Regions from separate parts of the Mesorhizobium sp. M0910 genome, predicted to be linked through region 3. Evidence: predicted binding sites of a transcription regulator. Region 3 holds the regulator's gene; each other region holds the start of a gene.
What was found. Region 3 encodes LexA, which represses DNA repair genes until DNA is damaged. Its sites were predicted from a motif close to TGTTCNNNNTGTGTTCNG; they were not measured.
Positions count from the first base shown of each region.

Region 1: a site for LexA is predicted at 1,720-1,737, ahead of dnaE (DNA polymerase III subunit alpha). Genes of this name have one in related genera too.
Region 2: a site for LexA is predicted at 2,844-2,861, ahead of NKH78_RS11670 (ATP-dependent helicase). Genes of this name have one in related genera too.

Region 1 covers NZ_JAMYNZ010000005.1:466,343-476,522, reverse strand. Annotated here, with positions in the region: gene NKH78_RS16020 (acetyl-CoA carboxylase biotin carboxylase subunit) at 1-1,581, shown strand, start outside; gene dnaE (DNA polymerase III subunit alpha) at 2,003-5,530, shown strand; gene NKH78_RS16010 (methyltransferase) at 5,570-6,580, shown strand; partial or broken gene NKH78_RS16005 (ion channel) at 6,689-7,490, shown strand; gene NKH78_RS16000 (DMT family transporter) at 7,500-8,381, opposite strand; gene NKH78_RS15995 (hypothetical protein) at 8,556-9,062, shown strand; gene NKH78_RS15990 (DNA polymerase IV) at 9,066-10,180, opposite strand, start outside.
Region 2 covers NZ_JAMYNZ010000004.1:143,182-153,361, reverse strand. Annotated here, with positions in the region: gene NKH78_RS11680 (hypothetical protein) at 1-325, shown strand, start outside; gene NKH78_RS11675 (glucose/quinate/shikimate family membrane-bound PQQ-dependent dehydrogenase) at 336-2,648, opposite strand; gene NKH78_RS11670 (ATP-dependent helicase) at 2,903-5,626, shown strand; gene NKH78_RS11665 (KAP family P-loop NTPase fold protein) at 5,630-6,961, opposite strand; gene NKH78_RS11660 (ABC transporter permease) at 7,085-8,134, opposite strand; gene NKH78_RS11655 (ATP-binding cassette domain-containing protein) at 8,131-8,928, opposite strand; gene NKH78_RS11650 (substrate-binding domain-containing protein) at 9,015-10,028, opposite strand.
Region 3 covers NZ_JAMYNZ010000005.1:279,408-289,587, forward strand. Annotated here, with positions in the region: gene trpD (anthranilate phosphoribosyltransferase) at 1-934, shown strand, start outside; gene trpC (indole-3-glycerol phosphate synthase TrpC) at 939-1,751, shown strand; gene moaC (cyclic pyranopterin monophosphate synthase MoaC) at 1,754-2,254, shown strand; gene NKH78_RS15110 (molybdopterin molybdotransferase MoeA) at 2,254-3,459, shown strand; gene NKH78_RS15115 (hormone-sensitive lipase) at 3,467-4,297, opposite strand; gene kynU (kynureninase) at 4,240-5,640, opposite strand; gene lexA (transcriptional repressor LexA) at 6,089-6,823, shown strand; gene NKH78_RS15130 (ComEC/Rec2 family competence protein) at 6,817-9,282, opposite strand; gene gltX (glutamate--tRNA ligase) at 9,379-10,180, shown strand, end outside.

The DNA of each region.
Region 1 (10,180 bases), 190 kb from region 3:
GAAAGAATAGCCGGCGAAATCAGCTATCCCGTGATGATCAAGGCTTCGGCCGGCGGCGGTGGCAAGGGCATGCGCATCGCCTGGAGCAAGGCAGAGGTGCGCGACGGCTTCGACCGGGCGCGGTCGGAGGCCAAAAGCTCGTTCGGCGATGACCGCGTCTTCATCGAAAAGTTCATCGTCGATCCGCGCCATATCGAAATCCAGGTGCTCGCCGACGCGCATGGCAACACGCTCTATCTCGGCGAGCGCGAATGCTCGATTCAGCGCCGCAACCAGAAGGTCGTGGAGGAGGCGCCGTCGCCGTTCCTCGACGCCAAGACCCGCAAAGCCATGGGCGAGCAGTCGGTGGCGCTGGCCAAGGCCGTCGACTACCAGAGCGCCGGCACGGTCGAGTTCATCGTCGACAGCGACAAGAACTTCTATTTTCTGGAAATGAACACGCGGCTGCAGGTCGAGCATCCGGTGACGGAGCTCATCACCGGCATCGACCTGGTCGAGCAGATGATCCGCGTGGCGGCAGGCGAAAAGCTCGCCATCAAGCAGAGCGACGTCAAGCTGAACGGCTGGGCGGTGGAAAGCCGCCTCTATGCCGAAGATCCGTATCGCAACTTTCTGCCGTCGATCGGCAGGCTGACGAAATACCGGCCGCCGAAAGAGGGAAAATTCGGCGAAATCGTCATCCGCAACGATACCGGCGTTACCGAGGGCTCGGAAATCTCGATGTTCTACGACCCGATGGTCGCCAAGTTGTGCACCTGGGCGCCGACGCGGCTGGCGGCGATTGATGCGATGTCGGAAGCGCTGGACAGTTTCGTCGTCGACGGCATCGAGCACAACATACCGTTCCTGGCGGCGCTGATGCAGCATCCGCGCTGGCGGGAAGGGCGGCTATCGACGGCGTTCATCGCCGAGGAGTATCCCGACGGCTTCGCGCCCATTGTGCCGAACAGCGAAGAAAACGCGGTGCTGGCCGCGATCGCAACCGCGGTCGAACTGCTGCGCCGCGACCGGCTCGACCGGCTGGGCGGGCGGCTGGCGCCGCATTCGGGCGCCTTGAAACGCGACTGGGTGGTGAAGATCGGCCGGGATTATCTTTCGGTTGCCATCGTCGAAGGGATGATTTCCATTCCGATGGAGCTCGACCTCACAATCGACGGTGGCAAGGCACTGACCGTGGCATCCGACTGGCGGCCGGGCGATCTCATCTGGCGCGGCACGGTCGGCGGCCGCAAGGTCGCGGCGCAGGTCAGGCCGGTGCTGAACGGGTTCCGCATCGCCTGGAAAGGCATCTCGGTGACAGCCCGCGCCATGCTGCCGCGCACTGCCGAGCTCGAAAGGCTGATGCCGGAAAAAGTGGCGCCGGATACCTCGAAGATGCTGCTTTGCCCGATGCCCGGCCTCGTCGTGTCGATCGCCGTTGCCGAGGGGCAGGAGGTCAAGGCCGGCGAGACGCTTGCCGTGGTCGAAGCGATGAAGATGGAGAACGTGCTGCGCGCCGAGCGCGACCTCATCGTCTCGAAGCTCAACGCCAAGCCCGGCGACAGCCTTGCCGTCGATGCGGTGATCATGGAATTCGCGTGAGGCTGTAATCTGCTTGAGGTTGGTGGGACAAAGGGGAGCGAAGGAACGCGATCCTGCAATTGGTTGAGCACGCTCGCTTGAGGAGGGACAAGGCGAGGGGCGTGCGGAATTCGCTTTTTTTGCCCTCACAACGTATTTTGTTCTTGCTTTGTGCCGGCAGCTATGCTACTAATTTGGATATGGTGCTAAATGGCCCCAACACCCGCCCGCTGTGGCGGGTTTTGTGTTTCCGGCCTGAGGTTGGCGGGACTGCGCCCCTCTCTGTCCTGCCGGACATCTCCCCCACGAGGGGGGAGATCGGCAGCTTCGGCGGTTGCTCTAAACGTCCAAAGCTCCAATCGCTTCTGCTGGACTCATGTTATCTGCTGCCGGACAATACATCTTGATCGACTGAGTCCCTGTGAGGCGGCGCGAAAAAACCATGGCGGATGAGAGACTTCCACGCGATCCCTTGCTGCGCGAGGCCTATGCAAAGGCATCGCGGGCAGAGGCGGAGGCGCGTCGGTTCATTCATCTGCGCGTGCATTCGGCCTATTCGCTACTCGAAGGTGCCTTGCAGCTCGGCAAGATCGTCGGCCATGCGGTGCAGGACGAATGCCCGGCAATCGCCGTCACCGACACCAACAACCTGTTCGGTGCGCTGGAATTCGCGCAAAAGGCAGTGAAGGACGGCATACAGCCGATCATCGGCTGCCAGATCGACCTCGCCTTTTCCGGTGAGGCGAACGACAGCCAGCGCGACCGCAGGCGGCAGGGGCCGGAGATGCGGCCGGTGGTCCTGATCGCCGCCACCGAGGCCGGCTACGGCAATCTGGTCAGGCTGGTCAGCCGCGTCTACCTTGAGACACCGCCCGGCGAGGCGGTGCATCTGACGAGCGAGATGCTGCAGAGAAATTCCGACGGTCTGATCTGCCTTACCGGCGGGCCGCGCGGTCCGATCGGCAATGCCTTGAAAGAGGACCGCCGTGAACTCGCCGAGACCCGGCTGCTGGCGCTCAAGGGTCTGTTCGGCGACCGGCTCTATGTCGAACTGGAACGGGTCTCCGGCTACGACCGCGCGATCGAGCAGTCGTCGGTCGATCTCGCCTACCGCCACGATCTGCCGCTGGTTGCCACCAACGAAGCGTTTTTCTTCTCTCGTGAAGACTATGAGGCGCATGACGCCCTGATCGCCATCGCCGAAGGTTCCGTGGTTGCGGCCGATAATCGCCGCCGCCTGTCGCCCGACAATTTCCTGAGAAGCCAGGCCGACATGGCGAGGCTGTTCGCCGACCTGCCGGAAGCGATCGACAACACCGTCGAGATCGCACTGCGCTGCTCCTACTATCCGCAGACACGAAACCCGATCCTGCCGCGCTTTGCCGGCCGCGATGTCGCCGATGCCGATGCGGCGGTCAAGGCGGAGGCGCAGGAGCTTGCCAGGCAGGCGCATGAAGGGCTGGCGGCGCGGCTGGCGGCGCACGGGCCGACGCCCGGCTATACAGTCGAGCAATATCGCGAGAGGCTGGATTTCGAGCTCGGGGTCATCGAGAAGATGAAATATCCCGGCTATTTCCTGATCGTTGCCGACTTCATCAAATGGGCCAAGGCGCAAGGCATTCCGGTCGGCCCGGGCCGCGGATCAGGCGCCGGCTCGCTGGTCGCGTATTCGACGACCATCACCGACATCGATCCGCTGCGTTTTTCGCTGCTGTTCGAGCGCTTCCTCAATCCCGATCGCGTGTCGATGCCCGACTTCGACATCGACTTCTGCCAGGACCGGCGCGAGGAGGTCATCCGCTACGTCCAGCAGAAATACGGCCGCGACCAGGTCGGCCAGATCATCACCTTCGGTACCCTGCAGGCGCGCGCCGTGCTGCGCGACGTCGGCCGCGTGCTGCAGATGCCTTACGGACAGGTCGACAAGCTGAGCAAGATGGTGCCGTCGAACCCGGCCAATCCGGTCAAGCTCGCCGACGCCATCGCCAACGAGCCGCGCTTTGCCGAGGAGGCCGAGCGCGAGCCGATCGTACAGACGCTGCTCGACACGGCGCAGAAGCTGGAAGGTCTGTACCGTCACGCCTCGACTCATGCCGCCGGCATCGTCATCGGCGACCGGCCGCTGTCAGAACTGGTGCCGATGTACCGCGATCCGCGCTCGGACATGCCGGTCACCCAGTTCAACATGAAGTATGTCGAGCAGGCCGGGCTGGTGAAGTTCGACTTCCTTGGCCTGAAGACGCTGACCGTGCTGGACAGGGCGGTCAAGCTGATCCGCCGCCGCGGCATCGAGATCGATCTCGCCCACATTCCGCTCGACGACCCGGAAACCTACGCCATGCTGTCGCGCGGCGAAGTGGTCGGCGTGTTCCAGGTGGAAAGTGCCGGCATGCGCAAGGCGCTGATCGGCATGCGGCCCGACTGTATCGAGGACATCATCGCGCTGGTTGCGCTCTACCGGCCGGGACCGATGGAGAACATCCCGACCTACAACGCCAGAAAGCACGGCGAGGAGGAGATGGCGTCGATCCACCCGAAGATCGACCATCTCGTCAAGGAGACGCAAGGCGTCATCGTCTACCAGGAACAAGTGATGCAGATTGCGCAGGAGCTCTCCGGCTATTCGCTGGGCGAAGCCGATCTGCTGCGCCGCGCCATGGGCAAGAAGATCCGCGCCGAGATGGACAAGCAGCGCGAGCGCTTTGTTTCGGGCGCGGTCGAGCGCGGCGTCGGCAAGCCGCAAGCCGACTTCATCTTCGACCTGCTGGCAAAGTTTGCCGACTACGGTTTCAACAAATCGCATGCCGCCGCCTATGCCGTCGTCTCTTACCAGACCGCCTATCTGAAGGCGCATTACCCCGTCGAATTCCTGGCGGCATCGATGACGCTCGACATGGGCAATACGGACAAGCTCGCCGATTTCCGCCAGGATGCGCTGCGCCTCGGCATCGAAGTGGTGGCGCCGTCGGTGATGACGTCGTTCCGGGATTTCGAGGTCGGCGAGAATCGCATCTTCTATTCGCTGGCCGCGCTCAAGGGCGTCGGCGACGCCGCAGTCGAGCACATCGTCGCCACGCGCGGCGAAAAACCGTTCAAGAGCCTCGCCGATTTCTGCGAAAGGGTCGATCCGAAGATCGTCGGCAAACGCGTCTTCGAGAGCCTGATCATGGCCGGCGCGCTCGACTGCTTCGGTCTCGACCGGGCGGCGATGATGGCCGGCGTCGAGCGGATGATGGGGCTGGCGTCCTTGGCGCAGCAGAATGCCGTCACCGGCCAGCACGACATCTTTGGCGCCTCGCTGGGCGCACAGTCGCAGGCACTCAACTTGCCGGCGACCGACCCCTGGCTCGCCGCCGACCGCCTGCACCGTGAATTCCAGGTGGTCGGGTTCTATCTCTCGGCGCATCCGCTCGACGAATACAAGGCGGCGCTGCAGAAAATGCGGGTGCAGACCTGGGCCGAATTCTCGGCCGCCGTCAAACGCGGTGCGGCCGCCGGCCGGCTCGCCGGGACGGTGACCACCAAGCAGGAACGCAAGACGCGCACCGGCAACAAGATGGGCGTCGTGCAGTTTTCCGACACGTCCGGCCAGTATGAAGCGGTGCTGTTTTCCGAGGGACTGGCGCAATATCGCGACCTGCTCGAGCCCGGCCGCTCGGTGGTCATCACCGTTTCGGCCGAGGACAGGCCGGAAGGCGTCAATCTGCGCATCCAGACCGTGCAGTCGCTGGAAGACGAGGCAAGCCGCGTCCAGAAAGCGCTACGCATCTTCGTGCGCGACGCAGCACCGATCGGCACGCTTGCCGGCCAGCTTGCCGTCAAGGGCGAGGGACAGGTAAGCTTTGTGCTGATAAAGGACGACGGCCAGGGGGAGGTCGAGATCGAATTGCCCAGTCGTTATCGTATCTCGCCTCAGATCGCGTCAGCCATGCGCGCGGTGCCGGGCGTGGTTGAAGTGGAGCTGGTTTAAGATACCGAAACCTTCGGGTTTTGGCGATTGGGGGGTGCCATGGATGAACGCGCAGCCGCTTTCGAACTAACACGGATGGTCAACGGGTACCGCGTCTCGCAGGCGATCTCGGTCGCCGCGACGCTCGGCATCGCCGACCACATCAAGGGCGGCAAGCGCTCGGCAGCAGATCTTGCAAGCCTGACCGACACACATCCGCGCGCGCTCTATCGGTTGCTGCGGGCGCTTGCGGCGGTCGGCATATTTCACGAGGCAGAGGACGGGCAGTTCTCGCTAACGCCGCTTGGCGCCGCCTTGCGCTCCGATGCTGAGTTTTCCGCTGCACCCTGGGCCGCCTTCGTCGGAAGGCCCTATTACCGGCAAGCGTGGAGCGAACTGCTCTACAGCATCCAAACCGGCAAGAACGCATTTCGCCACGCGCATGGCAAGGGCGTCTGGGAATACCGGGCAGAGCATCCAGAGGAGTCCGCTATCTTCGATCGCGCCATGGCAGCGAATTCGCGCGGCGTGGCGGCAGCCATCCTGGCGGCGTATGATTTTTCGTCGTTTCCGGTCATCATGGACGTCGGCGGTGGCCAGGGCGCGCTGCTTGCCGAAGTCCTGGCCGCGACCCCGGGCAGCCGCGGCATCCTTTTCGACCAGCCGCATGTGGTAGCGCCGGCCGCCTCGGTGCTGGCGGCGAAAGGTGTCGCCGATCGCTGTGAGATCGTCGGAGGCGATTTCTTTGCCGAGCTGCCCGTGGCGGCCGACGCGCTGCTGCTCAAATGGATTTTGCATGACTGGGACGACGAGACCAACGTCGCGATCCTGCAAAACTGTCGCCAGGCGATCCGTGCGGGCGGCAAGTTGCTGGTTTTTGAGGCCGTGCTTGAGCCGCCCAATCAGGGGGCGAATGCCAAATTCTCCGACCTCAACATGCTGGTCGCGCCCGATGGCCAGGAGCGGACGGCCGATGAATTCAAGTCGCTGCTGGCAAAGGGTGGCTTCGAGGTGACCGAGATCATCCAGGCAGGGCCACGCATCAGCGTTGTAGAGGCAAGGCCGGTTTGATCGCGGCTGAAGCCATTTGCCGCAACCGCCGGGATCGGTCGGATGGCGCAAGCTTCCGCCTGCGCTGTCCACTGGACGTCTGTCGCAGCGAAGGCTATCGCGATCGTCATGAAGGTAGCTGACAAGAACGGAGCCCAAGATATTTCAGCCTTGGCCCGGCTGCGCGACATGTTGCGCAAGCTGTATCACGGGCGCACAGCGGCGGCGTTCCGGTTTCAGCTTGCGGCTGTTGTCATCGACCTTGCCATCATTGCCTTTTTCATCGCCACGCCGGTGATCCAGAAGTCGTCTTCGTTCCTCTGGCTGGACTACTCCGTGGCAGCACTTGTCGCCGCCGACATGATTGCCCGGCTGCTTGCCTCCAACGACATGCTGCGCCTGATGAAACAGCCGGCGTCGTGGATTGATGCCTTCATCCTGCTGACTCTGCTGATGCCTACGGCGCTGGCCAATCTCGGTTTTTTGCGCATCCTGCGGCTGTGGTCGCTGTCGCGTAGCGGCGCGCTGTGGCGATTTCTCGAGATGCGCGTTTCAGGCGATGGCGCGAGGCGAGCCGTGCGGTCATCAATTTCCTGACATTCCTCTTTGTCATCACGGGTTTCGTCTACACCTTCTTCTTCCGCACCGTGGGTGGTCTCGAGGGCTATGTCGATGCGCTGTATTTCACGGTCGCCACGGTCACCACGACCGGTTCGGTGACATCGTCCTGCCCGGTGTGGCCGGCAAGCTCACCGCGATCGCCACCATGATCATTGGCATATCGCTGTTCGTCCGGCTTGCACAGGCGCTCTTCCGTCCCACCAACGTGTTCTTTCCTTGCCCGCAATGCGGGCTGCAGCGGCACGAGCCCGACGCCGTTCATTGCAAGGCCTGTGGGCACGTTCTGAACATACCCGACGACGGCGATTGAAACGCAGGGCTACGCTGCCGCCACTTCCGCAGGTTTGGCGGCTTTTTTCTGCAGATTGAGCAGATTGCCAAGCAGGATCAGCAGGGCGCCGCCGGCGGTGAAGGCGTCGATCTGCTCGCGATAAAGCAGCCATCCGATCATCGCCGACAGCGGTACGCGCAAAAAGTCCATTGGCGAGATGACCGTCGCATCGGCATAGACAAGTGCGCGGGCCATGCAGAAATGCGACGACATGCCGGTAAACGCGATCAGCAGGATCCACGGCCAGAGCTCGAGCGACGGGTTGCGCCATTCGTAAAGCGCCGGGACGAGGCCAAGCACCGACTGGATGATCAGCATCCAGAAGATGATGCGCACGACGCTGTCCGTCCGCGTCAGCGACTTGACGAGAACCACCGAGACGCCGAAGCAGACCGCTGCTCCCAGCACGATAACATGCCCCGGATTGACCGCGCCGACGCCCGGACGCACGATGATCACCACGCCGATCAGCCCCAGCACGATCGCCGCCAGCCTTGGCCGGGAGAGCCTTTCGCCGAGGAAAGCTACCGCCAGCAGCGCAGTCCAGATCGGCGTCGTGAATTCGATCGAGATCAGCACCGCAAGCGGGATCAGCGTCAAGGCATAAAGCCAGGCAGCCTGGCCGGTATAATGGACGACGTTGCGGGCGAGATGGGCCAACGGGCGTCCGGTGCGCATCGCCGGAAAACCGCCTGACATCATGACCAGCGGCAGCAGGATGAAAAAGCCGATCACCGAGCGCAGCTCGAGCACCTGGAAGACGTTGAGTTCTGCCGTCGTGGCGCGGCCGGCCACCGACATCGCCAGGAACGAGGCGATCGACAGCGCCATCCAGAACGCGGCCTTGGGGATCGAGGGTGCGGGTGCCATGGGCGCTATGTCGCAAGCCGGCGCTTTCATCGCAACCGCTAGCCGGCGCATTCGACTGGGCCAGCCGTGAAGCGTTGCAAACAGTGATGTTGAAGCCGGAACCCGCTGCTGAGGGAAGCGTTGGTCCCTCAGTGTTTGCGTGCTGTGTTTTGGATACCAACGAGGAGCGGTCCGATGAAATCACTTGCACGATTTGTACTTGCCGGGTGCCTGACGGCCGGGGCCGGCGCAGCGCATGCCGACGATCCGGATTTTCTTCGCTCATTCCAGGGGAATTTCGCCGGCAAAGGCACCGTCAAGGTCACCACCGATGCGCCGACGGTGAATGTCTCCTGTCATTTCAATTCCGACGCAACGTCGAGCTCGCTATCGCTCGACGGCAGCTGCCGCGGTCTTATCGTGGTGACGCGCGCCATCAGCGCCGATCTCAAATCGAGCGGGACGAAATACACCGGCACCTATGTCGGATCGCGCACCGGGCCGGCGCAATTGAGCGGCAGCCGCTCCGGCAACGCGATCAATCTCGGCATTCGTTGGGCCAAGGAGGTCAATGGCGACCGCAGGGCGCAAATGACTGTTGAGAAAACCGGCGAGGACGGCATGCGGCTGACCGTTATCGATACCGATCCGAAAACCGGCAAGAGTGTGGTGACCAGCAGGATCGATCTGCGGCGCACCTGACTATCACTCCTCGACCGGTTCGGGCGGATGGGCATCGCGGCCCTTGCCGAAGGTATAGCCGGTTTCCACCGCCCTGCGGCCGAACTTGCCGCGCAGCGTATCGATAGCGCCTTCGGCCATGGCGCGCTTGCGTGACTGGACGTCGACCAGATCGGGCGGGTCCGCCCGGTCATCGTCGGAGAGGTCGCTGACGCCAATGCCGAGCAGCCGGTATTTCGTGCCGTCGGCCTCCTTGCGCAGCAGTTCGAGCCCGGTCTGAAAGATGCGGTCGGCCAGCCGGGTCGGATCGCCGAGCTGGCGATTGCGCGTACGGATCTTGAAATCCTGGGTCTTCAGCTTGAGGACGACGGTGCGTCCGGCAATGCCGGACTTTTTCAGCCGGGCCGAGACTTTTTCCGACAGCGCCCTCAGCACCGAAACCAGGTCGTCGACGGAGGCGATGTCGGTGTCGAAAGTGGTTTCCGCCGAGACGCTTTTCGCGTCCTGGTCGGGAACGACGCGACGGTCGTCCTCGCCGCGCGAGAGCCGGTAGAGCCGGTCACCCATAACGCCGTAGCGGCGCATCAGATCGCCGCGCTCCATGCGCTGCAGCTGGCCGATGGTGCGGATGCCGTCGCGCTCGAGCGTGACGGCAAAGGCCTTGCCGACCCCCCAGATCAGCGTCACCGGCTGCTCGGCCAGGAAGCCGATAGCCTCGGTCTCGCCGATCACCGAAAAGCCGCGCGGCTTGCGGAAGTCCGATGCCACCTTGGCCAGGAACTTGCAGTAGGAAAGGCCAGCTGAAACGGTGATGCCGATCTCCTTTTCCACGCCGAGTGCGAAGCGCGCCAGCACCACCGCAGGCGGCAGGCCATGCAAGCGCTCGGTGCCGGCGAGGTCGAGAAAGGCCTCGTCGATCGAGAGCGGCTCGACCAGCGGCGTCAGCGCCTGCATCATGGCGCGCACCTCGCGGCCGACGCGCACGTATTTTTCCATGTCCGGCGGGAGGACCACCGCTTCGGGACAGGCTTCGAGCGCCTTGAACATCGGCATTGCCGAGCGAACGCCATGGATCCGGGCGATGTAGCAGGCGGTGGATACGACGCCACGCTTGCCGCCGCCGATGATCAATGGCCGGT
Region 2 (10,180 bases), on a different contig from region 3:
GGAAGGCACGACCCTGTCCAGCTTCTTTGCCAGAATCCCGGGAGCCGACGCCCTGGCCAAGCAATATGATGTCATGGCTCCCGGCGCGGCTTCCGGTGGTGGCCTCCTGTCCTCGCTGGAGGGCGCGCTCGGCGGCGCTCTCGGCGAAAAGACCGGCGCGCTGATCAACGGCGTCGCCATACTCAAGGCATCAGGCCTTACGCTGACACAAATCAGCCAGGCCGGCACGATGCTGGTCCAGCAGGCCGAGGCAGCAGCCGGCCCGCAGCTGACCAATGAGGTCCTTGCATCGGTACCCGACCTGAAAGGGCATCTCGGGCTCTGAAGGAACTTCTCTATTTCGGCAGCGTATAGGCCATCACATAATCGCCCGGCTTGGTGCCGACCGAGCCGTGGCCGCCGGCAACGATGACGACGAACTGGCGTCCGTCGGCTACCGTGTAGGTCATGGGTGTCGACTGCCCGCCGGCAGGCAGCCGCGCCTGCCAGAGCTGTTTGCCGGTCGTCAGGTCATAGGCGCGCACATAGTCGTCGACCGCCGCACTAAGGAAGGCGACGCCGCCGGCAGTGATCATCGGCCCGCCAATGCCGGGCACGCCGACCTTGAACGGCAGCGGCAGCGGCGTCATGTCGTAGACGGTGCCATTGCGATGCTTGTAGACGATCTTGCCGGTCCGAAGGTCGGCACCCGCCACATAGCCCCAGGGCGGCGCCTGGCAGGGAATGCCGAGCGGCGACAGGAACGGCTTCAATATCACTGCGTAAGGCGCACCCTCATTGCGGTTCAGGCCTTGTTCGCTGCCCTTGGTGTCACCGGGCGGCGGCACGTCGGCGCGCGGCACCAGTTTGGAGATGAACGCCAGGTATGTCGGCATGCCGAACATCACCTGCCGGACCGGATCGACTGCCACACCGCCCCAGTTGAAGGTGCCGAAATTTCCGGGGTAGATCAGCGAGCCCTGCAGCGATGGCGGGGTATAGCGGCCCTCATAACGCAGCTTCCGGAGCTCGATCCGGCAGGCCAGCTGGTCGAACATGGTGATGCCCCACATGTCGGCGCCGGTCAGCGGTTTCGGACTGAAGCTCAGGTCCGAGATCGGCTGTGTCGGCGAGGTATGATCGCCCTCGATCGCGCCGCCCGGCGCCGGCACTTCCTTGACCGGAACGATCGGCTCGCCACTGCGCCGGTCGAGAACATAGAGGTCGCCCTGCTTGGTCGGCCCGACCAGCGCCGGCACCACGCCACTTTCCGTGGTGATGTCGACCAGCGTCGGCTGCGCCGGCACGTCCATGTCCCAGAGATCGTGATGCACGGTCTGCCGCACCCAGCGCAATTGTCCGCTGTTGAGATCGAGCGCGGTGATCGACGAGGAGAATTTCTCGTCATTGGCGCTGCGCCCGGCGCCGAGCTGGTCCGGCGTCTTGTTGCCGAGCGGCACATAAAGCAGGCCGAGCTTTTCGTCGGCGCTTGCCGTCGACCACATGTTGGGCGAGTTGTTGGTGTAGGTCTGGCCCGGCGGCAGCGGCGTCGTCTGGTCTGGATTGCCGGAATCCCAGTTCCACAACAGCGCGCCTGTGTCGGCATCGTAGGCACGGATGACCCCGGACGGCTCCTGCGTCGAATAATTGTCGTTGACCGCGCCGCCGACGATGATCTTGTTGGCGACGATCAGCGGCGCCGACGTCGAATAATAATAGCCCGGCTTCGGATATGGCATGTTGGCGAGCAGGTTCAGCGTGCCGCCTTCGGCAAATGTAGGACAGACCTGGCCATTCGCCGCGTCGAGCGCGATCAGCCGGGCGTCGGATGTAGGCAGGTAGATGCGCGTGGCGCAGGGCTGGCCGGCAGCGATCTTGGCGTCGGCATAATAGGACACGCCGCGGCAGGTCTGGTGCTGGCGGTCCTTGTTGAGCTTGACCTGCGGATCGAAGCGCCACTTCTCCTTACCGCTCGCGGCGTCGATGGCGATGGCGAAATTATGCGGCGTGCAGATGTAGAGCGTGTCGGCGATTTTCAGCGGCGTCACCTGATAGGTCGTCTCGCCGATGTCGTCGGGCCCTTTCACGTCGCCGGTGCGATAGGTCCAGGCCGGCTGCAGATTGGCGACGTTTTCGGGGGTGATCTGGTCGAGCGGCGAATAGCGCTGGCCATAGGGCGTACGGCCGTAATAGTGCCATTCGCCGGGCGGCACGTTGCCGCCGAGATCGGCCGTCGGCGTCACCTTGTCGGTGTTGAGTTCACCCGTAATATCCTTTGGATCGACCGTCATCGAATAACCGGCGACGGCAAGCGATGCCAGCACGGCGAGGATAAGTGGTGCGCGTCCGTCGGGACCGGTAAGCCCGCGCCGCGCCCATGGCGTCAACAGCCATAGCGCGACAAGCACGATGATGCCGCCGCGCGGACCGAGTTCCCACCAGTCGAAGCCGATCTCCCAGACCGCCCAGGCGAGCGTGCCGAGCACGATCGCCGCGTAGAGCCACAGCGCCGTGGTTCTGCGCCTGTAGAGCAGCCAGGCCGCGACAAGGAAAGCTAGACCGGCGATGACGTAATACCAGCTGCCGCCCAGCGTCACGAGCCAGATGCCGCCGCCGCCAAGCGCCAGGCCGATGAGGAAAAGGATCAGGGAGGTGATGACCACAGCCAAGACGGTGCTCCTTCGACTGGTGCGCTCCGCGACGCGTCCATGGGCAACCCGGCATTGCGCTCCTGCCCCGAGCACAACTTTCTCCGGCCCGCCTCCCCTGTCAAGCAAGCTCGGCGTTTTGCGGCGCCGGCCCATCGCAAGCCCGGCGTTTTGGTTAGCAGACCCATTCAGATTGTGAGTTCTACCGACTGGACAGAGAACAAAACGGAGACGCTTCTGGCCTTTCGCTGCCGAATCACTACATTCGGGGAGAGATGTCCGGCTTTTCGGAAGACATGCCCTTTTTTGACGAACCGAACGCGCGGCCCGTGGCCCCGTCGGGCATTGCCGCGCGCGCCATGGCTGCCCGCAGCAACCAGAACAACGCGCCCGATTATCTCAACGGCCTCAACCCCGAGCAGCGGCTGGCGGTGGAAACCACCGAAGGCCCGGTGCTGGTGCTGGCCGGCGCCGGCACCGGCAAGACGCGGGTGCTCACCACCCGCATCGCCCACATCCTTGCCACCGGCAAAGCCTTCCCTTCGCAGATCCTCGCCGTCACCTTCACCAACAAGGCGGCGCGCGAGATGAAGCAGCGCATCGGCCTGTTGATCGGCGAAGGCAATGTCGAGGGCATGCCGTGGCTCGGCACCTTCCATTCGATCGGCGTCAAACTGCTGCGCCGGCACGCCGAGCTGGCCGGGCTCAAATCCGACTTCACCATTCTCGACACCGACGACGTGGTGCGCCTGATCAAGCAGCTGATCCAGGCCGAAGGGCTGGACGACAAGCGCTGGCCGGCCAAGCAGTTCGCTCAGATGATCGACGGCTGGAAGAACAAGGGCCTCGGTCCCGCCGACATCCCCGAGGGCGATGCCCGTGCCTTCGCCAACGGCAAGGGCCGCGAGCTCTACAAAGCCTATCAGGAGCGGCTGCAAACGCTGAACGCTTGCGACTTCGGCGATCTATTGTGCCACCCGATCCGCATCTTCCGCGCCAATCCGGACGTGCTGAAGGAATACCACAAGCGCTTCCGCTACATCCTCGTTGACGAGTATCAGGACACCAACACCGCGCAATACATGTGGCTGCGGCTGCTGGCGCAGCGGCCGCAATCCTCCCCCCTTGAGGGGGAGGTGCCCGCGAAGCGGGCGGAGGGGGTTGCCGCAGAAGGCACCGCTAGAGCGTCGAGCACTGCCGCCGGTAGGTCGAGCACTGCCGCACGGACCCCACCCGACCGGGCTTCGCCCGGCCACCCTCCCCTCGAGGGGGAGGGAAGCCCGCGCCTGTCCACCGTAAATATCTGCTGCGTCGGCGACGACGACCAGTCGATCTATGGCTGGCGCGGCGCCGAGGTCGACAATATCCTGCGCTTCGACAAGGATTTTCCTGGCGCCACCATCATCAGGCTGGAGCGCAACTACCGCTCGACCGCGCACATCCTCGGCACCGCCTCCCACCTCATCGCCCACAATGAGGGCCGTTTCGGCAAGACGCTGTTCACCGAAAAGATCGCCGAGGACGACGAGAAGGTGCATGTCCACGCCGCCTGGGATTCCGAGGAGGAGGCCCGCGCCGTCGGCGAGACGATCGAGGCCTACCAGCGCCAGAAGCACAATTTGAACGATATGGCGATTCTCGTCCGCGCCTCCTTCCAGATGCGCGAATTCGAGGACCGCTTCGTCACGCTCGGCCTCAACTACCGCGTCATCGGCGGCCCGCGCTTTTATGAGCGGCTCGAGATACGCGATGCGCTGGCCTTCTTCCGCGTCGTCGCGCAAGGCGCCGACGACCTCGCTTTCGAGCGCATCGTCAACGTGCCGAAACGCGGCTTGGGCGAGGCCACCATCCGCCAGATCCACGACACCGCACGTGCGCTGCGCATCCCGATGCTGGAGGCGGCGGCAAAACTTGCCGAGAGCGACGAGCTGAAGCCGAAGCCGCGCGCGGCACTGCGCGAGGTGTCGGCCAATTTCGAGCGCTGGCAGAAGGCGCTGGAAACCACGCCGCACACCGAGCTCGCCGAGACCATACTGGAGGAGAGCGGCTACACCGACATGTGGAAGAACGACCGCTCGGTTGAAGCGCCCGGTCGGCTCGAGAACTTAAAAGAACTGATCCGCTCCATGGAGGAGTATGAATCGCTGCGCTCCTTCCTCGAACATGTCGCCTTGGTGATGGACGCCGAGCAGAACGCCGAGCTCGATGCCGTCAACATCATGACGCTGCATTCGGCCAAGGGCCTCGAATTCGAAACCGTGTTCCTGCCCGGCTGGGAGGAAGGCCTGTTCCCGCATCAGCGTTCCCTCGACGAGGGTGGCCGCTCCGGCCTGGAGGAGGAACGCCGCCTCGCCTATGTCGGCCTGACCCGCGCCAAGAAGAACCTGCACATCTGGTTCGTCTCCAACCGCCGCATCCACGGCCTCTGGCAGTCGACCATCCCGTCGCGCTTCCTGGAAGAACTGCCGGAAGCCCATGTCGAAGTTTCCGAGAGCGGCAACTCCTATGGCGGCTACGGCAATGCCTATGGTGGCGGCTCGTTCGCCTCCGGTCGTGGCGGCCAAGGGGCGGGCAGGCAGAACCCCTATGGAGCATCGCGCTTCGACAACATCGGCGGCAATAACGGCGCCGAGAAATCCGGCGCTTTCTCCAGCACCTATGCGACGCCGGGCTGGCAGCGCGCTCAAGCCAACCGCACCGAAGCCACCGACCGCAATTGGGGCACGCGCTCCGGCCATCAAGTCGAGCGCATCGGCTATGGCGAAACCGACTCCGGCTACGGCGCCGGCCGCACCTCGGTCAAGGGCCGCACCATCGACGGCGAGCTGGTCGCCAAATCCGTCGCCGACACGCCGTCCCCCTTCAGCGTCGGCGACCGCGTCTTCCACCAGAAATTCGGCAACGGCAACATCTCGGCCATCGAAGGCAACAAGCTGACCATCGACTTCGACAAGGCCGGCCAGAAACGCGTGCTGGACGGGTTTGTCGCTGCGGTGTGAAGTTCAAGTTGGGAAAGCAAATCGTTCCACAATTTTATTTGCCAGGAAACGAACAACATCCTCTCGTTCGATATTATACTCAAATGAACTGTTTCCAAACCCGCTGACATCAATCGCTTGCAATTCCTCGTTGGATGACAAGAAATATCTCCAGTTGAGCGCATACCAATCTATTTTATTCTTCCTTTTATCTGGTTCATCTGAGAACCGATAGAGATTCTTGACATCTCGATACGTCAGGGTTCCATTTTTGGCCTTCGAAAACAACACCGGCGACGAAAGCTTCAAATCACAAAGTATATGTATCAATGCTGGATGGCGGATGGTTCTTTTGTTTGTAAAAGCCAGACACAACCCAAACAGTGTGCAAAGGCGCTCAAGTCGACGGAGAGAATACTCTCCTCTTTCCCAGACAAGTGAAATAAATTCCGCGAATCCGTCCTTCAAACGGCCAGATTCGTCGTCGTCTGGCATCTCTTTAAGGACATTCAAGACAAACTTCTTTAGAAGCCGATCATTCTCTCTTTTTTCGAATTGCGGAAATGTAACTCTAAAATGAATGAATTTCTCGAGATACAAACTCGAATCTATCTCGGATCCGTACATTTTTCTGGTCGCTGCCGAGAGCTGATCAAGCTGGCAAACAAGGAGAAAGTGAACGTTCTTGACAGAAAATAGATGTTTTATCGTCTCCAAAACCGACAAAGCATATGTTGGTCTACGTCTATCAAGCTCGTCTACGATAAATATAAGAGGCTTTTGACTGTCGTCTGCCGACATAAGGTCCGAAAGGGTTTGGCGAAAAGTCTCGAATGCTTTCTTCTCCGCTTTCGCGCTTTCCAATCGGTTGTCAATAATTTTGTCGAGTTCGGCTTCGATCTCTTTGCCCACCTCATTGGCTATATCTTCATTTGCATCTTCGAAATCAGAAGCCCGAACCACACCGGCTGTTAGCCCGCGAATTGCACCTTTTATAGCAACCCGCCCGACAATCTTCGCTACGTCTTTTGCTTTTGCCTTAAGTGCCTTTTTTTCTTTCGGTTTTATTCCCGTCTCTTCAATAATCTCTGCAGCAAGCGAAACAAAAACGTCGGAATCATAGTCGCGTTTAAATGCATCGAAATAGACAACTTTGAATTTCTGATCCCTTGCCCTACGAGCCAAACGTCTTGCAAAGACCGTTTTTCCTGATCCCCATGGCTCGTCAAGCGCGACAACCAATGCATCATCGCTGAGATCAAAAACCTTTAAAAGCCCATCGCCAAACAAGTCGCGGCCGAAAATATCTTCACTGGCTCCAACTGCTTGCTCAATATCCGGCGCAAGTATCTTCATCTAACGCTCCCTCAAAGCAGGAGCCGTTTCTAGCACATCAAATCGCTTATTTAAGCTTGACCCAACGCCTATTCACTAGTTCTTTTTGCCAGCCCTGCGGCGAGGCAGACCGATGAGGCGCCCTCACCGATACCTTGCCTGGTTCCATTTGTGGCCGAGCAGCGACAGGATGATGATCAGCCCGTTGAAGAACTGCACGTAAAAGCCGCTCAACCCCGCCGCCACCACGCCGGTCTGAATGAACGACACTGTGACCGCACCGATCGCGCCGCCGACAACAGTGCCGATGCCGCCCCAGGTCGGGGTGCCGCCGACGAACACCGATGCCAGCACCGGCAGCAGGTATCCGTCGCCCGCCGTCGGCCACCAGGTGAAGTTGATCATCACCGAGAACGTGCCGGCGATCGCCGCGCCGATGCCGACGAAGACGAACACTTTTACGCGCACGCGCTTGACGTCGATACCCATCTGCTGGGCGCTGTCTGGATTGTCGCCGACCACCTTGACCTGGGCACCGAAGCGATGGCGGTTGTAAAGCAGCGCCGACAGCACGACGAAGCCGATGGCCCAGAAGATCTGCACCGGAATGCCGTAAAGCTGGCTGGAGAAGATCTTGTGGGCCCAGCTGTCGGCAAGGCCGGTCAGCGCCGTCGACCTGCCCTCGTTGATGATCTGGATCAGGCCGCGCAGCAGGAAATTCATGCCGAGCGTGGCGATCAGCGACGACAGCCCGCCATAGACGACCAGCGAGCCGACCAGGAAGCCGAGCAGCATGCCGGTGACCATTGCGGCGGCGATGCCGAGGAACGGGTCGTAGCCGGCCTGCACGACCAGCGCGAAGACCCATGAGGCAAAGCCCATCGTCGCCGGAAACGACAGGTCGATCTCGCCGCAGGTGACGACGAAGACCAGCGGCACCACCACGAACAGCGCCACCGGCAGCGTGGTCAGCACGGAGCTGTAAAGATACCAGGTGGTGAACACGATCGGATTGGCGATCATGAACACCGCCATCATGACGATGAACACGGCAAGCGTGCCGAGCGCGGCGCGGTTGTCGAGGATGAACCCGCGCAGCCAATTGTCGGACGGGTGTCTCCACTCTTTCCCGGCGGTTTCGCCATGCGTGCCGCCGAGGGGGCTCTGCAGATCGGGTTCCATGGTCTTGCTCATCGTGCCGCCCTCCCCGCATCGCCCGCGTCGTGCAACCCCGGCAATCCGCTGGGGTGGGCGACGTCCTCCATGAAATTGATCAGGTCTTCGGCCGATTTGACCTCGCTGCGGTCGGCGGTGAGCGCGACCTTGCCGCGGTCCAACACCACGAAGCGATCGGCGATATCGAAGACGTGGTGGATGTTGTGGCCGATGAACAGGATCGAGCGCCCGCTCGCCCGCACCTGGCGCACGAAGTGGAAGACCTTGGCGGTCTCGGTCAGCGATAGCGCGGTCGTCGGTTCGTCGAGGACTATCAGCTCCGCCTTCTTATAGATGGCCCGCGCGATCGCCACGCCCTGGCGTTCGCCGCCCGAGAGCTGACCGACGATCGACTGTGGCGTGAATACTTTCGAGGTGAAGCCGATCTCGCGCATCAGCCGGCTCGCCTCCGCGATCTCCTTGTTGACCTTCAGCCAGCCAAGCCAGCCGGTGAGCTCGCGGCCCATGAAGATGTTGCGCACGATCGTCTGCTGCACGGCGAGCGCCCGGTCCTGGAACACCGTCTCGATGCCGGCGTCGCGCGAGCGCGCAGGGCTCCATCCGGTCACCGGCTTGCCGCGGACGAGAATCTCGCCGCTGGTCGGTTTGACCACGCCGGACAGGATCTTGATCAGCGTCGACTTGCCGGCGCCATTATCGCCGATCAGGCCGACCACCTCGCCTCGATCGACGCTGAGATTGACCCCGCCAAGCGCATAGACCTGGCCATAGGACTTGCTGATGTCGCGCAGTTCGATGATGCGTTCGGCCATGGCGATCCTCGCTTGATTGTCGCGTGCCGGCCTTTTCGCCGGCGGTCCCGCCGGCCGGGCTCAATCCCGGCCGGCGGCTTGGGAGGTCAGCGCAGCGCCTGCTTGGCGAGCTCGGCGACAATCTCGTAATTCTGCGGCGTGACGAAGCCGGCGCCGGTATCGACATTCATCGGTGCGAGACCCAGCACAACCTGCTGGCAGAGGCTGAGGATCGGCAGATAGCCCTGCAGGAACGGCTGCTGGTCGGCCGTCAGCTGCACCCAGCCGCCCTTGAAGCCCTCGACGATCTGCGGGCTGGTGTCGAAGCCGAAGTTGAAGATATCGCCCGGCTTCCTGCCCGCCGCCTGCATGTAAGTCGGGACGTTGCCCAGCATCTGTCCGCCGGGATAGCCAACCGCCTTGACGTCGGGATTGTTGAGCAGTGCCGCGGTGATCACCGGAAGGGCCAGATTGGGGTCGGAAGCCCATTCGCCGCTCGGTGGCGAGGAGAGCTGTATGACCTCGACGCCCGCTTCCTTGAGGGCAGCGACAGTGCCGCGTTCTCGCGCGCCGCGGCTCTCGTTCTCGAACGGGCCGATCATGATTGCCTTGTCGCCGGCCTTGAGCCCGGCCAGCTTGACCGCCTCGGCGCCAAGCGCGCGGCCCTGCTGCTCCTGCTGGGCACCGACATAGCCGCCGCCGAACGCCGCCGTGACCGTCGGCACCGGCACGTTCTGGTACATCATCTTGATGCCGTCCTTGTGCGCCTGTTCGGCCAGCGGCATGATCGCGGCGTCGCCGGGGTGGCCCATCATGGCGATGCCTTGGGGCTTGACCGCGACAGCCTCGCGCAATTGCTGCACCATCTTCTCGACATCCCACTGGGAAAAGATGTAGTCGACCTTCGGCCCGAGATCGGCCGCCGCCTGCTTTGCGCCATTATAGACGATCGTGCCGAAGGCATCGCCCTCGGCGCCGCCGACGAAGAAGCGGATATGGACGTCCTTGCACCACTGGGCATCGAGCGCCTGCGCCGGCAAGGTCGAGAGTGCGGCGGCGAGCGCCATCGCGGCCGCCGCGACGGTCGAGCGCAGAACTGTCCTTCTCATCGTAATGCTCATGCACTTATCCTCCCTTTGTTCCCTCGCTAGCCGAGGGGTTTTGACGATCGCTTCGGCAAGGCGCCGCAATCTTTCCCTGGCCGGCACCTCCCGCCGGCTTGTCCTGTTTTTATGCATGTCGTTATCGCAAAACCGCTGGGCACTTTTGCGCG
Region 3 (10,180 bases):
CGACATTATCATGTCGGGCGATGCTACTCCGGGCCAGATAGGCGGCTTCCTGATGGCATTGCGCGTGCGCGGCGAGACCGTCAGCGAGATCGCCGGCGCCGTCGCCACCATGCGCGCCAAGATGCTGCGCGTCGAAGCCCCCGAGGGCGCCATCGACATTGTCGGCACCGGCGGCGACAATTCGCACAGCGTCAACATTTCGACCGCATCCGCCTTCGTCATCGCCGGCAGCGGCGTGCCCGTCGCCAAGCACGGCAATCGCGGACTGTCCTCGCTGACCGGCGCCGCCGATGTGCTGATCGCATTGGGCGTCAAGATCGACATCCCTCCGGAGACGATCGGCCGCTGCATTCACGAGGCCGGCGTTGGCTTCATGTTCGCGCCGGCGCATCACCCGGCGATGAAGCATGTCGGCCCGACCCGGGTCGAGCTCGGCACCCGCACCATCTTCAATCTGCTGGGCCCGCTTTCCAATCCGGCCAGTGTCAGACGGCAGATGGTCGGCGTGTTCCTGCCCGAATGGATCATGCCGGTGGCAGAAACGTTGAAGGAGCTTGGCGCCGACCACGCCTGGGTCGTCCATGGCGACGGCTATGACGAGATCACCACCACCGGCGAAACGCAGGTCGCCGAATTGGCCGGCGGCGAGATACGCAGCTTGGTGCTGACCCCGGAAGCAGTCGGGCTGACGCGTCACACCAAGGACGAGTTGCGCGGCGGCGACGCCGCCCACAACGCCCAGGCACTGCGCGACATGCTGGGCGGCGCCGCTGGCGCCTTTCGCGATACGGTGCTGATGAATGCCGGCGCCGGGCTGGTGGTAGCCGGCAAGGCGACGACGCTTGCCGACGGCATGGTAACGGCGGCGCAGGCCATCGACAGCGGCCGCGCGCTGAAAGTGCTCGACAGGCTGGTCGAGATTTCGAACGGTTAAAACCATGTCCGACATCCTGCGCAAGATCGAGGCTTACAAGCGCGACGAGATCGCGGCGGCCAAGGCACGCGTGCCATTGGCCGAGATCAAGGCACGGGCGACGGATGCCGACGCGCCGCGCGGATTTCTTTCCGCCCTTGAAGCAACGCGCAAATCCGGCGGGTTTGCGCTGATTGCCGAAATCAAGAAAGCTAGCCCATCCAAAGGCCTGATCCGCGCCGATTTCGATCCGCCGGCGCTGGCCAGGGCCTATGCGAAAGCCGGTGCCGCCTGCCTTTCGGTGCTGACCGACACACCCTCTTTCCAAGGCGCGCCCGAATTCCTCACCGCTGCGCGCGCTGCCGTCGAGTTGCCTACCTTACGCAAGGATTTCCTGTTCGACCCCTATCAGGTCTACGAGGCCAGGGCATGGGGCGCCGATGCCATCCTGATCATTATGGCCAGCGTCGACGACGCGTTGGCAAGAGAACTCGAAGCGACAGCTTTCGGGCTCGGCATGGACGCGCTGGTCGAAGTGCATGATGAGGCGGAAATGGAACGTGCGCTGCGGCTGTCGTCGCGGCTGATCGGCATCAACAACCGCAATCTCCGGACCTTCGAAACCAGCCTCGAGACCTCGGAACGGCTGGTAGCGATGGTGCCGGGCGGCCGCCTTCTAGTCAGTGAGAGCGGAATCTTTTCGCATGACGATTGCCGCCGGCTGGAGCGGAGCGGCATCGCTACTTTCCTGGTCGGCGAGAGCCTGATGCGTCAACAGGACGTGGCCGCGGCAACGCGCCTGCTGTTGACGGGCAAGACGCCGGCAGAGGCGATCTGAGGATGGCGGCCGCCCTCACCCATCTTGGCGCGCAGGGCGAAGCCAACATGGTCGATGTCGGCGGCAAGGCTGAGACGGTGCGCACGGCAGTCGCGGAAGGTTTTGTCGCGATGCGGCCCGAGACATTGGGCATGATCCTCGCCGGCGATGCCAAGAAAGGCGATGTGCTGGGCACCGCCCGCATTGCCGGCATCATGGCGGCCAAGAAGACGCATGAACTGATCCCGCTTTGCCATCCGCTGCTGCTGACCAGGATATCTGTCGATATCGAGCCGGACGCCGCACTGCCCGGCCTGAAGGTGACGGCTTTGACCCGCGTCACTGGCAAGACCGGCGTTGAAATGGAGGCCTTGAGTGCCGTCTCGGTCGCTTGCCTGACCATCTACGACATGGCCAAGGCGATCGACCGCGCCATGGTCATCTCCGGCATCAGGCTGGTTGAAAAGACCGGCGGTAAATCCGGCGACTACAAGATCACCGGGGCCACCGAGGCAGGCCGCTAATGGCGCTGGTCCCAGTTGCCGAGGCGCTCGAGCGCCTGCTGGACGGAGCAGTTGCACTGCCGGGCGAACGTGTCGCGCTGCTGGATGCCGCCGACCGCGTGCTGGCGGAGCCGGTTGTGGCGCTCCGCACCCAGCCGCCGTTCAACGCCTCCGCCATGGACGGCTATGCCGTGCGGGCGGCTGACATCGCGTCCCTACCCGCAAGGCTTTCGGTGATCGGCATAGCGCCGGCCGGACGCGGCTTTGCCGGAACGGTGCAGCAGCGGCAGGCCGTGCGCATCTTTACCGGCGCGCCGCTTCCCGAAGGCACCGACACTATCGTCATCCAGGAGAACGTCCGCGACCTCGGCGGCGGCAGCGTCGAAGTGACAGAGCCGACGGTGCAGGGGCGCAACATCCGCCGCCTTGGGCTCGATTTCGCCAAGGGCGATGTCCTGCTGCCCAAAGGCCGCCTGCTCGATTCGGCCGCCTTGTCGCTGGCGGCATCGGCCAATCACCCCGAGGTCGGCGTGGTCAAACGGCCGCTGGTCGCCATCATCGCCACCGGCGACGAATTGCTGCCGCCGGGCAGCGAGCTTGGCCCCGACCAGATCATCTCCTCTAACGCCTATGGTGTCGCTGCCGCCGCACAGTCGGTCGGTGCGCGGGCGCTCGACCTCGGTATCGCGCCGGACCGCAGGGAGGCGATCGCGGCATTGGTTGAAAAGGCCGTGAAGGCTGGCGCGAACGTCATCGTCACGCTGGGCGGTGCCTCGGTCGGCGACCACGACTTCGTCCATGACGTGCTGACCGGGCAAGGCATGACGCTCGATTTCTGGAAGATCGCCATGCGACCGGGCAAGCCGCTGATGTTCGGGCGGCTGGGCGACATTCGCTGCATCGGCCTGCCCGGCAACCCCGTGGCGAGCCTGGTCTGCGCTCAGCTCTTCCTGAAGCCGCTGCTGGCGCGGCTCGGCGGCCGCGCCTTTCAGCGGGATATCCGTCGGGCACGGCTCGGTGCTGCCATGCCGGCCAACGATCTCAGGCAAGATTATGTGCGGGCTGTTGTCACAGACGACGCCGGTGCGCTCGTGGCGACGCCGTTCGGCATCCAGGACTCCTCGATGCTGAAAATGCTGGCCGATGCCAACGGGCTGATCGTCCGCGCGCCGTTCGCGCCTGCTGCGGCGGCGGGCTCCCCCTGCGACGTGCTGATGCTACGCTGAACCTGCCTCACTCCGAGGTCAAGGTCCGGGTCAGCGGATGGTCTGGATCGGCCAAACCGTCGATGATGTTGAAATGATGCCGGTCGGGCTCGACCACGGAGCTGGTCGCGGCACCCAGGCCGATCCAGATGTTGGCCAGCAACGCGCTCTGGCGCAGGAATTCGGCGCGCTCGCCGCCGCCGGCCCAGCAGGTCAGGCGGGCCTTTTCCATCGGGCGCAGCAGCACCGGACTTTCGGCCTGCGCCTCGGCCTCATCGATCGCCAGCGTCTCGTTCATGCCGGTGCGCATGATCGGGCGCAAATCATGCACCCCCGAGATCGACACCACGTGACGAACGCGCCGGACCACTTCGGGCGCCAGCGGCGTTGTCCTGGTAACCATCCGGCTAACAAGATGGCCGCCGGCCGAGTGCCCGGTCAGCATCAGCGGCCCTGCGACCATCGCCGCCGCCTTGCCTATCGCCGCGCCGACTTCCTTGACGATGCTGCCAATGCGTATCTGCGGACAGAGCGTGTAGGACGGCATGGCAACTGCATAGCCGCGATCAACAGCGCCCGCGGCAAGATGTGACCAGAAACTCTTGTCGAATGCCATCCAGTAGCCGCCATGGACGAACACCACGACCCCCTTCGGCTTGGTGGCCGGCAGGAAAAGATCGAACCGGTTGCGTGGGTTATCGCCATAGGCCAGGTCGAGCCGCGCCCTGCCCTCGGTCGAAAGCGCCTCGCGGAAAACCTGCGCGGGCTCGACCCAGGCCGCCGGCCAGCGATCGCTGCCGGCTATGTTGGCGCCGTTGGCATAGGCGTTGTCCCAATCGGCAATATGACGTTCGAACACCCTGCGCCCTCCCTGGCAATATGGCCTTGCAACCTAGCCGCGAGCATCGCGCGGCGCATCATCGCCAGCCTCACGATTCCAGCTCTCGCATCAATCTCAGTGACAGCCGCCTTGATGGCGAAGCGCGCATCCTTCCACGCACCGGTGCGCAGGATGTCCTCAAGCACTTCGACGGCCTGCCAGACATCGGCATAGCCGACATAGAGCGGGGTGAAGCCGAAGCGCATGGTCGATGGCGCGCGAAAATCGCCGATCACACCACGTTCGATCAGCGCGCGCATGATCTGGTAGCCATGCTCATGCATGAATGAAATCTGGCTGCCGCGTTTTTCCCCATCGCGCGTGCTTTCGAGCGTGAGGCCGTAAGTGCCGCACTTTGCCTCGACAAGCTCGATGAACAGATCGGCCAGTGCGATGCTCTTCTTGCGCACCGCAGTCATGTCGACATCGTCCCAGATGTCGAGCGCGCCCTTCAGCGTGCGCATCGAAAGGATCGGCTGGGTGCCGCACAGAAACCGGCGGATGCCGGTGCCGGCCGCATAGCCTGGCTCGAAGGCGAAGGGTCGTGCATGGCCCCACCAGCCGGTGAGCGGCTGCTGGATGTCGGAAAGATGCCGCTCAGCCGCATAGATGAAGGCAGGCGCGCCCGGGCCGCCATTCAGATATTTATAGGTGCAGCCAACGGCAAAATCGGCGTTTGCTTTGTCGAGCTCGACTGGCATCGCGCCAGCGGTGTGGCAGAGATCCCAGACGATCATCGCCCCGGCTTCCTGGGCCCTGCGCGTCAGAGCCGGCATGTCGCGCAGTTCGCCCGATTTGTAGTTGACGTGATTGACCAGCACCACGGCGGTGCGATCGTCGATCAGCTCCTCGATGGTCGGCGCGTCGACCCCCGAGAGGCGCAGCAGCGCATCTTTTCGCGTCGAAACCACACCCTCAGCCATGTAGAGGTCTGTCGGAAAACTATCGCCCTCGGCGACGATGGCCTGCCGCTCCGGTCGCATGGCCATGGCCGCGTGCAGCAGCTTGTAGATGTTGACCGACGTCGTGTCGCAGACCACCGTCTGGCCGACCGCGGCACCGATCAGGCGCCCGAGCTGGTCGCCAAGTTCAAGCGGCATGTTGAACCAGCGGGCCGTGTTCCATGCGCGGATGAGATCATGCGACCATTCTTCGGTCGCGGCCTTGCGCAATTCATCGAAGGCGGCACGTGAAGCAGCTCCTAGCGAATTGCCGTCGAGATAGATCACTCCTTGCGGCAACACAAAGCGGTCGCGCATCGCGCGCAGCGGATCCGCGGCATCCATCGCCTTTACGGCCACGAGATCGGGAATTCCCGTCATGATTTGCCTGCTCCCTCAAAAAATCCAACGCAACGCCGGACACGCATCAACTGTTCTTCCATTACCGGGTAGCGCGTAGCAAGGCTCCACCGGCGAGAAGCAGCCTGACCAGGCGGTGGAAACCTGGAGTTAGCCCGAGGTTGGCGTTTTGAGTTCGTTTCGTTCACGGTGCATTGACCAAACCGCACAGTCGATACGGGTTCAATTCCGTGCCCTTTGCCGACCGACGGCCGATGCCAGTGCCGCCTTCAAGGAGGCCAGAACGGCGCAAACGAAAGCAGAATCAAGGGGATGAGGCTCGCGGCGGTGAAAATACGGTACGCCGGTAGGGGACGTCGTTTGTTTCCCGAGCCTTAACGCATTCATTAAACTTTAAACAGTTGCGGAACACAACTGGAACAGATAGTGTCTGTTCTGGGTTTGTTTTCTGATTCTGTTGGGGGTCGCTATGCTGACACGCAAACAACACGAACTGCTTATGTTCATCCACGAAAGGTTGAAGGAAAGCGGTATCCCACCTTCCTTCGACGAGATGAAGGAAGCGCTCGACCTGGCTTCCAAATCCGGAATCCACCGACTGATTACGGCGCTGGAGGAGCGCGGCTTCATTCGCCGTTTGCCCAACCGGGCCCGTGCGCTGGAGGTACTACGCCTGCCTGACTCGATCGCCCCCGGCCTCAATGCGGCACGCAAGTTCTCGCCGAGTGTCATCCAGGGCAGTCTTGGGCAAGGTGCCCCTCGGCAGGGCAAGCCCACATCGTCGCGCGTCCCTGCAGCCGGCAATGACGACGATGTCGTCGCCGCCGTTTCGATCCCGGTAATGGGCCGCATCGCCGCCGGTGTGCCGATCGATGCTATCCAGCACCAGACGCATTCGATTTCGGTGCCGCCGGATATGATCATGGGCGGCGAGCATTATGCGCTCGAGGTCAAAGGCGATTCGATGATCGAGGCTGGCATTTTCGACGGCGACACGGTGATCATCCGCAACGCCGATACGGCGAGCCCCGGTGAGATCGTGGTGGCCTTGGTCGACGAGGAGGAAGCGACGCTGAAGCGGTTCCGCCGCAAGGGCGCCTCGATCGCCCTGGAGGCCGCCAATCCGGCCTACGAGACGCGCATCTTCGGACCAGACAGGGTCAAGGTGCAGGGCAAGCTCGTTGGGCTGATCCGCCGCTACTGAGTTGCGCCCTTGGTGCCGGCTTTTGGATTGTCGGCTCTGCGGTATGGCGGCAGGCCGCGCGCCGCGCGTGAAAATTTCCGCTGCACGTGCCAGGGCCGGTATGATTTTTCGACGGCGAAGCGGATTTCGGCGCGTGTTGCCGCTTGTGGATCGAAATAGACGGCCGCACTTCCCGCGCGCGCCAGTTGCCGTTTGGTGACGACGAGGACCAGCCGGTCGTAGTAGCAGGGATTATGGGCGGTGGCGTCGTCGATGACGATCAAGCTGGCGAAGGCGCAGGCTGGCCGTGCGGTATCGCGGTCCTTGGCTTGCGCAATGATCGCGCCGGATGGATGCCTGGCGAGGCAGAGACCGTCCGTGCAAATGAACGGCATGCCCGGCGGTAGGTCGGCCGGATCGGCAATGTCGAATTGCGGATCGTTCTTTCCAGGTGTTTCCGGCGCGACGATAGCCTCTGATGTGAGCGCGCGTTTCCAGTTGTCGATCGTGAACTCATTCGGGCGTGCCCGGTTGACGGCGAGCTCACCGCTGCCGATCGGCAGCGCGACCAGCCGTGCGTCCTCCGAGATCAATACGTCGGGTACGCGCGTCTGCGTTGTCGTTAGCAAGCCGGCGAGCGCAAAAGGAAGTGCCGCGAGCCGCAACCAGGTCGTCGCCATGCTGGCAATGACGAGGGCGATCGTCACCAAAAGGACAGATCTCAGCGAAATCAGTCCGACCGCATCGATCGGCGAGCGCTCGGAGATCCACCCGGACAGGGCGATCATCGCCGTCAGCCCTTTGCCCATCACGTATAGGAAAGGCCCATCCGCGCCGAACGGCATCGCCAGCGCACTGAGGACGGCGAAGGGCATGACGACCAGTGAGACGATGGGCATGATGGCCAGATTGGCGAACAGGCTGAGCGGCGCCACGCGCTGGAAATGCCATATGGCGAAAAGCGCCGTGGCGCTCCCTGCAATGATCGAGGTCATCGCCAGGCCGCCCATGCCCAGCAGGACCTTTCGCGTGGCGAGGCGTAGCGGCGACCGCCGCGGCGGCGGCGTGGTGGCCCTGCCGGCGCGGTAGTCGGACCAGCCGGCATAGGCGCCGACAAGGGCCGCCGTCGCGGCGAAGGACATCTGGAAGCTCGGACCGACCACCTCGTGCGGCGACACCACGATGACCGCGATGGCCGAGATCGCCAGGTTGCGCATGGTGAGCGCGGCCCGGTCGAACAGCACGGCGATAAGCATCACCGCCAGCATGATGAAGCTGCGTTCGGCCGCTACCACAATGCCGGAAAAGACGAGGTAGGCCGCAATCGAAAAAAGCGCGGCGGCTGCGGCATATTTCTTGACCGGCCGTCGCGATGAGAAGTCGGGAAACAGCGCAAAGGCGCCGCGTAGCAGCGCCATGATGGTGCCGGCGACCAACGCCATATGCAGCCCCGAGATGGAGATGATGTGGTAGATGCCTGTACGCCGCATCGCTTCGTTGATCTCCTCGGGAATGCCGGCGCGCACGCCAACGATCAGCGCAGCAGCAATCTCGCCCTCGGCGCCGCCGATGCGGCTGCGGATATGGTCGGCGATGGATTCGCGCGCGTCTTCGATCGCGGAAGAAAGCCGCGCGGCAAGCGGCATGCTGCCCGAAGCCACGACTTTCGGATTGCCGAGAAAGAAGCCGCTGCCGCCGATACCGGCGAAATAGCTGTCGAAGGAGAAATCATAGCTGTCGGGCCGCACCGGGCCGGTCGGCGGCAGCAGCCGCACATAGCCGGTGATCTCGGAACCAGCGGCCAGCTCAGCCGGTATCTTCATCGCCGAAATGCGGACCCGTTCCGGCATGTAGCGCAGCGTCGGCCTGGCGGTTGAGATCACATCGATTGTCAGTCTGATGCGGCCGCTCGCCATGGGCTCGTACGATACGACACGACCCGTCAGCCGCGTCGAGATTTCGGAACCGAGCATATGCGTCCCGACACGCCAGGTCTCGAACTTGGCGGCAAGCACGCCAAGCGCGCAGAGCAGCGCCACCATGAAGCACAGGCGGGTCCTGGGCCATGACCGCGAGATGACGGCACAAAGGGCCGCGAGGAGCACGATTGCGATCGGCTGCGGAAAGGCCGGCTCCACCGACAGCGCGAAATATACGACCACCCCGCATGCGAGGAACACCGGCACCAGCAGGAAGGCGACGCCACGGTCGAGTTCCAGGCCGGCTGCCGAGGTTACGCTGTTGCGGATGCGGGATGGTGACGGGAGGCGGAAACGCCGGCGTAGGCGCACGATGGGCTCGGACGCAGGCACCGGAACCGTTGCTGGGTCGCTGGCCGGCAGCGACGGAGCATCGAAGCGCGGAGCGGGCAGCAATGCCGATACCGGCAGGGCAGGCGGGGGAGCGGCAAACAGCAAGCGTTCGCTGACGCCGCTACCAGCGTCCTCGCCCTCGCCCGCACCACGGCCTCGCACAGCCATCGGGTCTGCCTCTTGCGCCCTCGACCTCCTATGCTACATGAACGCGCAACGCGCGAAAGTCCGCAAACCCACTTCCTTGGCCCGCCTGAGAGTTCCATGCCCGATAAGGTCGTCACCCGTTTTGCCCCCTCGCCCACCGGTTATCTGCATATTGGCGGCGCGCGCACGGCGCTGTTCAACTGGCTGTATGCCAAGCACACAGGCGGCACGATGCTGCTGCGCATCGAAGACACCGACCGCGAGCGCTCCACCGATGCGGCAACCGCAGCCATTCTCGACGGGCTTTCCTGGCTTGGCCTGACATGGGACGGTGAGCCGGTGTCGCAGTTCGAGCGTGCGCCGCGCCATCGCGAGGTGGCCGAGGAGCTCGTTCGCATGGGCAAGGCCTATTATTGTTATGCGACGCCTGCCGAGCTGGAAGCAATGCGCGAGAGCGCACGGGCCAAGGGGCTGCCTCCCCGCTATGACGGACGCTGGCGCGACCGCGACCCGTCGGAGGCGCCGCCCGGCGCCAAGGGGGCGATCCGCATCAAGGCGCCGACAGACGGCGAGACGGTGGTGCATGACCGCGTCCAGGGCGACGTGCGTTTTCCCAACAAGGATCTCGACGATTTCATTATTCTGCGCTCGGACGGCAATCCGACCTACATGCATGCCGTCGTCGTCGACGATCACGACATGGGCATCACCCACATCATCCGCGGCGACGATCATTTGACCAACGCCGCACGCCAGACCGTAATCTACCAGGCCATGGGCTGGGAGGTGCCGTCGATGTCGCATATCCCGCTGATCCACGGTGCCGACGGCGCCAAGCTGTCGAAGCGGCACGGTGCGCTTGGCGTCGAGGCCTATCGCGCCATGGGCTACCTGCCGGAGGCGCTGCTCAACTATCTGG